Regions from separate parts of the Paenibacillus sp. FSL R7-0345 genome, predicted to be linked through region 1. Evidence: riboswitches for the same ligand, from Rfam matches in the RefSeq annotation. Region 1 holds a riboswitch; each other region holds the start of a gene.
The links. Region 1 has a riboswitch for thiamine pyrophosphate ahead of NST84_RS01905 (ABC transporter substrate-binding protein). Riboswitches for the same ligand answer to the same signal wherever they lie in the genome.
Positions count from the first base shown of each region.

Region 1 (3,275 bases):
TGTATTTCTCTGTCCGTTTCAGCTGGGTTTTGTGACCATACGGGTGCGCATTGAGGAGGATAAGCTGCCGTTCAGCGTAGCGCTGGAATTCGCCGACCGGTTCCGTACCCTGGAGGACGCTAACCTGCGGGATAAGGGAACCTCCGTTCATAACGGTGACGTATCCTATGAGCAGGTCGAAGATTTTGTGTTCGAGTACCTCGTACCCAGCCTTAAACCGTTTTTGGACCAGTCAGAGCTGGATGGCGCCTATTTCGAAACCCTGCCTTTTTTCGTTGATGAGCGGATGACGGTTCAGGCCTTTTACGGATTTGTTCCTGACGGGGACGAAGAAGACCTTGATATCCGGCTGAGATTCCGCGCCTCCCAGCTGGACGGTCTGGATGGAGGCGGCAATCCATATATGAGCGCAAGCGATCCTGATTATATCAAAGGCTACTGCCGGGAGCATTCCTACAACCGATGGGGTCCCGACACTTATTATATGACCAACGAGCAGACCTTCTGCTGCCTGAGCAGAGCCAAACCCGAAACTGCCACCAAGCTGATCAACCAGATGTACGGCGAATATTATTACGGGCTGCTGCTGAGTATTTTCCACAAAATTGTGCTGCTGAAACTGTCCAATCTGCACTCCCGTCTGCGCATTAACCGTGACTACGATGAAATTGAGAGCCTGATCTTCCTCATAAATAAATTTTCGGCCAAATTCTATTTTATGGAGCTTATTTCGCAGTCTCAGGGCCGGGAGATTTTTTTCCAGCTGCGGAGGGTTTACGGCAATGATGCCCTATTCGATGAGGTCAAAATGACGCTGGATGACCTGTTCCAGTACCAGGATAAATTTCAGGCTAAACGTCAGGATACGCTGCTGATGATCCTTACCGTATTTACGGTTGTCAGCGGTATTTACGGAATGAACCAGGTCATTGAGGACCTGAAGGCACCGATTGACTGGAGCAAAATGACAGAGTATTCGCCTTTTGAGTATTTCGCGCTGTTCCTTACGTTTACAGGGATTGCCGTCAGCCTTTTCCTGACAATGAAGCAGCTGTGGAACGGCATCCGCCGCCGCCGCAGAAAGCGGTATTACTCCAATGAGTAGGGAGATTGCTACTGGACAACCCCAGCCGGTGCGTCTATAATACAGCGTAGAATAAGCAATACCCGATAACTTCATAGAACCAGGGGTGCTGGAATTGGCCGGCTGAGATTGTATCCCGCAAGATACTGACCCTTATACCTGATCTGGATAATGCCAGCGTAGGAATTCATAACTGCTCCCCGGTCCCCTGCGGCCGGAGCCTGCAACCTTGCGCAAATGACTGGCGTCCCGATGATCGGGGCGCTTTTTTTGCATATCAGATTTAGAAACTGGAAGACTAGGGATTGCTGGAAGGAGTGAACAAAGAGAAATGGGAGTCAAAAAAAACTTAATGCTCAGCCTGACCTGTGTACTGGCCCTGGCCATTGCCGGCTGCGGCAGCAACAACGGAACGAATGCAGGTAATGGAGGGAACGCAGCTGCTTCTCCGGAAGCATCCGCTGGAGCAGCCGCAAATGCCCCAGCGGCACTGACCAAGATCAAGGTCGCGCTCGACTGGACGCCAAACACGAACCATACCGGTCTGTACGCGGCCAAGGAACTGGGGTATTACGAGGAAGAAGGCCTTGACGTCGAGATTGTCCAGCCGGGTGCGGCCGGGGCTGATACGATGGTGACCTCAGGCGAAGCCGCTTTCGGTATCAGTGCCCAGGAAGCGCTGACGCTGGCCCGTCTGCAGGATGTGCCGCTGGTATCCATTGCTGCCATCATTCAGCATAATACTTCAGGATTTGCAGCACCGAAGGACCGTAACATCACATCACCCAAGGATTTTGAAGGCAAAACCTACGGAGGCTGGGGATCACCGGCTGAAGAAGCGGCGATGAAAGCGATCATGGACCCGGAAGGCGGCGATGTGAAGAAGGTCAAGCTGGTGAATATCGGTGAAGCCGACTATTTCACTGCCGTAAAGCGCGACATTGATTTCGCCTGGATCTTCTATGCCTGGACCGGTATTGAGGCCGAGCTGCGCGGCGAGCCGCTGGATATGCTGTACCTCAAGGACTACGCGCCGCAGCTTGATTACTACACTCCGGTTCTTACAACCAGTGAAAAACAAATCGCTGAACAGCCTGAGCTGGTAAAAGCGTTCCTGAAAGCTACGTCAAAAGGCTACCAGTACGCCATCGACCAGCCTGAGGAAGCAGCCGCCATCCTGAGCAAGGCAGTACCTGAGCTTGATCCTGAGCTTGTCCTGGCCAGCCAGAAATGGCTGAGCCCGAAATATACGGACGATGCCGCCCGCTGGGGCGAGCAGAAGGCTGAAGTCTGGCAGAATTACGCCGACTGGATGTACGGCCTGAAGCTGTTGGATCAGCCGCTGGATGTGGACAGCACGTTTACCAACGAGTTTTTGCCGGCGGAGTAAATATAATTTGAAGCAAGCTGCATTTCCAATACACTGAGAGGGTTGATTATTGTGGCAAACACACTGTTAAGCATTCAGGTAATCCCTAAAACACCAAACGGTGAGGATTCCATTCCTTATGTAGACAAAGCGATTGAAGTGATCCAGCAATCCGGCGTGAAACATCAGGTGAATCCGCTGGAAACAACAATGGAAGGCGAAATTACCGAGCTGCTGGAGGTTGTCCGCCAGATGCATGAGGCGCTGGTTGCAGCCGGCAGCCCAAGCGTCATCTCCCAGATCAAAATCGCCCATAATCCGAACGGCATCAGCATGGACAAGCTGACGGAGAAATACCGTTGAGACCGTACTTCAGGCAAATCTGGCCGCCCTTAGTGGCGGTCGTCTTGTTTTTAGGGATCTGGCAGCTGGCCGTATCCGCATTCGGCATTGAAGCGTGGATTCTTCCGGGACCCGGGGCGATTGCCCGGTCTTCAGCAGATAACGCCGCCAGCATCTGGTCGCATACCGCTGCTACGCTGCGCCTTACACTGATCGGCTTCCCGATCGGCACAGGCGTCGGGCTGATCGTGGCCCTGCTGCTGCATCTGCTGCCCTGGCTGAAGCGTGCGCTGTACCCGCTGCTGATTCTCAGCCAGAATGTGCCGTCCATCGCACTCGCACCGCTGCTGGTCATCTGGTTCGGCTTCGGGCTGCTGCCGAAGATTGTGCTGATTACGCTCGTCTGCTTCTTTCCGGTCGCAGTCGCTGCTATGGGCGGCCTTGCGCAGAGCGACCGGATGATGATGAACTATATGAAGA
Region 1 covers NZ_CP152002.1:436,587-439,861, reverse strand. The annotation lists gene NST84_RS01910 (hypothetical protein) at 1-1,105, shown strand, start outside; TPP riboswitch at 1,177-1,285, shown strand; gene NST84_RS01905 (ABC transporter substrate-binding protein) at 1,416-2,474, shown strand; gene NST84_RS01900 (thiamine-binding protein) at 2,526-2,816, shown strand; gene NST84_RS01895 (ABC transporter permease) at 2,813-3,275, shown strand, end outside.

Region 2 (3,275 bases), 2.6 Mb from region 1:
GCAGATTGCCGGCCATCCGGCGGCTGTAATAGCCGAGGCCCCGGCTGCCGCCGAGCCATTCGCCGATCGTTGCGCCAATGACGCAGTAGACAATGGACAGCTTCAGCCCGGAGAAATAAGATGGCAGAGCCAGCGGAATCTGTGTTTTGACCAGCAGCTGCCGGCGGCTTGCGCCCAGAGTCAGCAGCAGCTCCTTGTACTGCTCGCCGCTTTTATGCAGGCCGTCATATGTACTGACTACGACGGGGAAGAAGGCGGTCAGGAAGACAACCGCGATCTTACCTCCGAGTGTATACCCGAACCACATGATCAGGATGGGGGATAGCGCGATCAGCGGGATGGTCTGGCTGACAATCAGCAGCGGGTACACCGCTTTTGCCAGCGGCGGAAAGAGATGCATCCCCAGTCCCAGCAGGGTACCGCAGCCTGCGGCCAGCAGGAACCCGAGCAGGATTTCCTGCAGGGTTGCCGGCAGATGCACACTTAACAGCAGGCCCCGCTGCTCCACCAGTGCAATCCAGACAGCTGAAGGTGCCGGAAGGATGAACGCGGGAACCCCTCCGAACCGTACACCGGTTTCCCAGACCGCTAGGATTATCAGCACCAGAAGGGCGGCAGGGGCATAAGTATGCAGCTTCAGCTTAATTCGGGATACTCTCATGCAGCCTCCGTTCCAGCTCTTCCCGCAGCCTCATAAACTGCGGCTGATAGATCATCTGTCCCTGCCTTGGACGAGGCAGCGGAACCGTGATTTCCTGCAGGCTGCCGCGCTCCATCAGGCAGATCCGGTCACTGAGCAGCAGGGCCTCTTCCAGATCGTGGGTGATGAACGCTACGGTCCGGCCGAGGCTGCTCCATAGCTCGAGCAGCCAGCGGTGCAAGCTGCGCTTGGTCATGGCATCCAGCGCTCCAAAAGGCTCATCAAGCAGGAGCAGCTCACTCCCTGATGACAGTGTCCGGGCCAGAGCAATCCGCTGGCGCATGCCCCCGGACAGCTCCTCCGGATAAGCATTCTCTGTGCCGGCGAGGCCGAGGCTGTGCAGCAGGCTGCGGATCTGCTGCACAGCAGCCTGTCTGCTGCCTTTACGCTGCAGCTCCCAGGCCAGCAGGCAATTATCCAGCACGGTTCTCCAGGGCAGCAGCAGATCCTGCTGCGGCATATATCCGATTCTGCCGAGCCGGGAAGCGCTGCTGCCAGAAGGTCTGCCTTCAAATATAATTCCTCCGCCTGAAGGCTCGAGCAGACCGGCGATGATGCGCAGCAGCGTGCTTTTGCCGCATCCGCTGGCACCGACCAGCGAAATGAACTCTCCCTTCTGAACATTCATGGAGAGTCCTGAGATCACAGGTCCGCCTGTTCCGGTGCCGTATGAATAACTAAGATTGGTAACTGAGAGCATGGCAGTCTACTTACCTCCTTGAATTACGACAAACATTGAACGCAAAAAGACCCCTTCATTTCCGGAGGAAATAAAGAGGTCTGAAAGATACAGTCTGCCGGGTGGTTAAGACAACGCTGATCATTTCTGCTCCACTTCCCTCCGCTGGTATGATCCAGATCAGGTTCCAAGGGTCCGGAGCTTAGCTCCGTCTCAGTCGGCCGACTCCCCTAGTGAAATAACAGGTCCTATTCAATTCGTAATTGCTAATTAATATACCATAACCTGGAGGTTTGTAAAGAGAGGCTTATTGCCTTTTTTGGATTCCGGTCACGAACAGGGCGAGAATTCCGTCCGTAATCTGTTCTTTGGTTGAGCTGTGATGCTTCAGCTGATACAGGTACAAATCCGGGCTGAGCACGGCAATCAGGGCTGTGGCTGTGAACTGCGGATCAACATCAGTAATCTCACCGGCGGCAGCAGCGCGTGTGAGCAGCTGGGTCAGGAATTCATTCAATCTGCGGAAAAAAGGATGCTCAAACTGGGTAAGCTGTTTCTTGCCGGTGAACTCCGATTTGATCAGCTGCAGCAGCTCGGCATGCTGCTCGATAAAGCCGACAATCCGGCTGATGCTGCGCCGCAGGTGGCCAAGAGCATCACTCTCTGCTTCTGGAAGCGCCAGCTCCATTTCCAGACTGGACAAAAAACGTTCCGTACTGTCACGCAGCAGCAATGAACAGATTTCACCTTTATCGGTAAAACGGCGGTATAGCGAGCCTTGGCCGATGCCAGCCTTTTTGGCGATGGCATGCATGCTGACAGCCTCCAGCCCATTTGCGGTGAACAGCTCGCGTGCGGCCTCGAGGATACGTTCTTTATACAGGTCAGGTGCGGCGGATGAGTCATTAGGTTTAGAGGGATTCATGGTTTTTCCTTTCGGTTATTGACACAGCGGACAATTGTCCGTAGACTGTTGATGAATGAACGGACAATTGTCCGCAGAGTCATTATATAGAGAGAAGGGTGCAGCGGTCAATGACATTGAACGCGCACAAGCACAGGAGGAGAAAAGGATGCAAGGAGTAATAAAGGACGACGCCGAATTCCGCTTATCCGGTATTCTGGTACCGCTGCTGGCCATTATATTGGGTGTATTTATGGTTGTGCTCGACAGCACGGCGATGAATGTGGCCTTGTCCACGCTGGTAGAGGATTTTAACACCAATCTGACGACACTGCAATGGATTGTGACCGGCTATATGCTGGCACAGGCTTCCGTTATTCCGCTGTCCGGCTGGCTGTCTGACCGCTTCGGGGCCAAAACCGTTTTCCTGACCGCAGTGGTCGTATTCACTATAGGCTCCATTCTGTGTGCTACACCAAACAGTGCGGAATGGCTGATTGCCTTCCGGGTGCTGCAGGGTCTTGGCGGAGGCTGCGTTTTGCCGGTAGGTATGGCCTATGTATATAAGCTGGCACCCAAGAGCAAGGTCGGTATTGTGATGGGTATTATGGGTATACCCGTACTGTTCGCTCCGGCAATCGGGCCGGTCTTGTCCGGCTGGCTGGTCCAGTATCACTCATGGAGATGGATCTTTCTGATCAACATCCCGATAGGGATTGTCTGCCTGCTGATCGGGATGCGCAAGCTGCCGAATGCCAAACGCGGACAGGTACCGGGAATGGATAAGCTGGGCATGATCCTCGGGCCGCTGGCCTTTGCTTCTTTGACCTACGGGGTCAGTCAGGGGGCAGAAAGCTGGTCCTCCAATAAAACACTGATCGGCCTTGCGCTGGGACTGGCCGCCCTGATTGCTTTTGTTATCGCTGAGCTGCGATCCAAGACACCGCTGCTGGAGCTGCGTATTCTGCGATCAGTCGATTTCAGCACAGGCA
Region 2 covers NZ_CP152002.1:3,024,527-3,027,801, forward strand. The annotation lists gene NST84_RS12790 (ABC transporter permease) at 1-661, opposite strand, end outside; gene NST84_RS12795 (ATP-binding cassette domain-containing protein) at 642-1,328, opposite strand; TPP riboswitch at 1,520-1,621, opposite strand; gene NST84_RS12800 (TetR/AcrR family transcriptional regulator) at 1,687-2,304, opposite strand; gene NST84_RS12805 (DHA2 family efflux MFS transporter permease subunit) at 2,453-3,275, shown strand, end outside.
Region 2: another riboswitch for thiamine pyrophosphate. It lies ahead of NST84_RS12795 (ATP-binding cassette domain-containing protein); the one in region 1 lies ahead of NST84_RS01905 (ABC transporter substrate-binding protein).

Region 3 (3,275 bases), 1.9 Mb from region 1:
AGTGTACGCATTACATCGTCCTTAGTATACTTCTCCCATATTTCAGAATCTGCCTGCTCGCTTAGACGGCGGGCGGTCTCATAAAACCCCATTTCACTCCTCCTTTGCGCTTGTCCCTATGTCTATCAGTCCAGAAATCCCGTCAGTGGCGACGAAGCTGCAGCCGTCTCCTCAACAGGGCCCAATCCGGCCAGGTAGGCCTTACGGCCTGCAGCTACGGCATCGCGGAATGCCGAAGCCATGAGCTGCGGATTCCGTGCGGTGGCGATAGCCGTATTCAGCAGCACACCGGCAGCGCCCATCTCCATCGCTTCTGCTGCTTCAGACGGCCTGCCTATTCCGGCATCTACAATAACCGGAAGGTCAAGCTCCGCAATCAGGATGCGCAGCAGCTCACGTGTTCTTAGCCCCCGGTTTGTGCCTATGGGCGATCCAAGCGGCATGACTGCTGCAGCACCCGCTTCTTGCATGCGAAGGGCTGCGGATAAGTCAGGGCTCATATAAGGAAGCACCACAAAGCCTTCGGAGGCCAGAATTTCCGTGGCGCGGATCGTTTCCGCATTATCGGGCAGCAGATATTTCTGATCATTGATTACTTCGATCTTTACCCAATTGCCTAGACCGGAAGCCTTGGCCAGTCTGGCTATACGGACCGCTTCTTCAGCAGTCCGGGCACCGGAAGTGTTGGGCAGCAGGATCATACGGTCCGGAATATGACTGATGATATTATCATTGCTGTCCGGGTCTACACGCCGGAGGGCCACTGTAATGACCTGTGAGCCCGAAGCTTCCACCACCTCAGGGATAAGGGTATTCCGGCTGTATTTCCCGGTTCCGATAAACAGTCTGCTGGACAAGGCCTGGCCTCCGATTATTAAAGGATCTGACATCTGATAAGCCTCCTGCATTTAAATTTGTAACCCGCTTTTTGTAAGCTACGCAAAATATCCCCCGGAATCCATCTACTTTAATAAGGAAAACTAGCCTCCTCCCACAAAATGCACCACCTCAATCCTGTCCCCCTCGCCCAGAAGAGCGGTATTATAGTTCTCCCTGGCAACAATGTCGCCGTTCAGCTCAACAATAACCATTTTTCTGTTCCAGGCAGGCAGACTAAGCAAATCAGCCACGGTCCTGCAGTTCTCTTTGTATATTTCTGCTTTGCCATTGACTATGAGATTCATGCTTTCTCACCTCCTTTGGCGGCAGCCCCATCAGCTGCGGTCCTGTAGGCTTGTGCAGCCGATGCAGGATCATCCGCGCCGCATATGCCGGACATTACCGCTATCCCTGTTGCACCAGTCTGCAGCACTTGCGGCATATTCTCCGGCGTAATGCCCCCGAGTGCGATTATTGGAATATTGCTAGTATTCACAGCCTCTTTCAAAAGAGTTAAACCGCGCTCCTTCAGGCCTGGTTTGCTGATTGAAGCAAACACATGTCCAAACAGACAATAATCAGCACCCTGATTACCCGCTTCTATAATCTCTGCAGCGGAATGCACCGATGATCCCAGCTGCAGGGAGTGGCCCGCTGCCAGCCGTGCAGCAGAGACAGGCAGACTGTTCCAGGCCAGCTGAACACCGGCAGCTCCAAGAGCCATTGCCACATCCAGCCGGTCATTGATAATCAGTTTGGCGGCAGGCACACCCTCTGACAGCAGGATTAAAGCCATATTAAGCAGCTCCTGCGCCGATAACCTCTTTTCACGTAAATGAATATAGTCAAGCTGCGGATGAACAGCGGCTGCGAGGGCAGCAAACTGAACCGCATCCAGCTTCCCGTCCGAGAGCAGATGTATTTCGGCCAACGCTCCTCCACCTTCCCTTTCATTTTCATTTCTCAGATCCACACAAAAAAACCGCCTCCAACCAGGAGGCGGTGAAAAACGTATACAGAAATAACAGCCGGATCTCCGGACCGTTCGCACTGCAAAACAACGTTCATCCACTTCCCTACGCTGGTATAAACCAGATCAGGTTCAAAGGGTCCGAACCAAACGTTCGTCTCAGCCTTGCGGCACCCCTAGTGACAGTTCATATGCTGTTACTGACGTCATATATAATAACACTATTTTGCATAAAAAATCCAGATCATCCGTTAATAATCTCGCCGCCGTTTACATGAATGACCTGGCCGCTGACATAAGAGGAGTCACTGGAAGCCAGATACACATATGCTGGCGCAAGCTCCTCCGGCTGTCCCGGACGTTTCATCGGCTGCGTGGCACCGAACTCACTGACTTTTTCCGCATCAAAGGTGGAAGGAATCAGCGGCGTCCAGATCGGGCCGGGAGCCACCGCGTTAACACGGATGCCTTTTTCCGCCAGATTCATCGACAGGGAGCGGGTGAAGCTGAGAATCGCGCCCTTCGTGGATGAGTAATCCAGCAGCTGCGGGCTTCCCCGGTAGGCTGTAATCGAAGTCGTGTTGATGATCGTCGACCCTTTTTTCAGATGCGGCATCGCTGCCTTGGTCAGGTAGAACATCGAGAATATATTCGTGCGGAATGTCCGCTCCAGCTGTTCGGAGGTAATGTCCTCAATATTGTCCTGCGGATGCTGCTCAGCTGCATTGTTGATCAGGATATCCAGCTTGCCGAGTCCCTCGACCGTCTTGTTTATCAGGTCCTGGCAGAAAGCCTCTACTCCGATATCTCCGGCTACAAGAATGCACTTACGCCCTTCCTGCTCAACCTGGCGTTTCGTTTCCTCCGCGTCACTATGCTCATTCAGATAGGAAACAACGACATCGGCGCCCTCTTTGGCAAAATGTACAGCTACCGCCCGGCCGATTCCGCTGTCTCCGCCGGTAATGAGCGCTGCCTTGCCCAGCAGCTTGCCTGCTGCTTTATAGGTGGAGGTTTCAAACTCCGGCAACGGATTCATCTCACTCTCAATACCGGGCTGCTGGTCCTGTACCTGCGGGGGCAATGTTTTTTTAGTTTGCTGATTGTCTGGCATGATCCATTTCTCCTTTCGCTTTTACACTTCTCGAAGTTATACATCGTATTAGGATGGCTAAGGATAGCTGGTTTATGCGCTGTTTGTTAAGCGCTTTTTCGCTTACGCTATGTTACTTACCACAGTTAAAAGCTGGCCAAACAAAAAAATTCAGTCGTTGCCTGCCTGTTGTGCGGATATAATGTATCAAGGTGTCTAAGAGGGCTGGAAAAAAGCAGCGTAAAGGGAGGCGCAAGAGTTATGACCAGAAGTTCACGGAGCATCATCGTGGCTGTTAAGGGGGCCGTACTGCATCAAGGTAAAATACTGATC
Region 3 covers NZ_CP152002.1:2,306,874-2,310,148, reverse strand. The annotation lists gene thiH (2-iminoacetate synthase ThiH) at 1-92, opposite strand, end outside; gene NST84_RS09605 (thiazole synthase) at 126-890, opposite strand; gene thiS (sulfur carrier protein ThiS) at 981-1,184, opposite strand; gene NST84_RS09595 (thiamine phosphate synthase) at 1,181-1,810, opposite strand; TPP riboswitch at 1,936-2,037, opposite strand; gene NST84_RS09590 (SDR family oxidoreductase) at 2,094-2,963, opposite strand; gene NST84_RS09585 (NUDIX domain-containing protein) at 3,204-3,275, shown strand, end outside.
Region 3: another riboswitch for thiamine pyrophosphate. It lies ahead of NST84_RS09595 (thiamine phosphate synthase); the one in region 1 lies ahead of NST84_RS01905 (ABC transporter substrate-binding protein).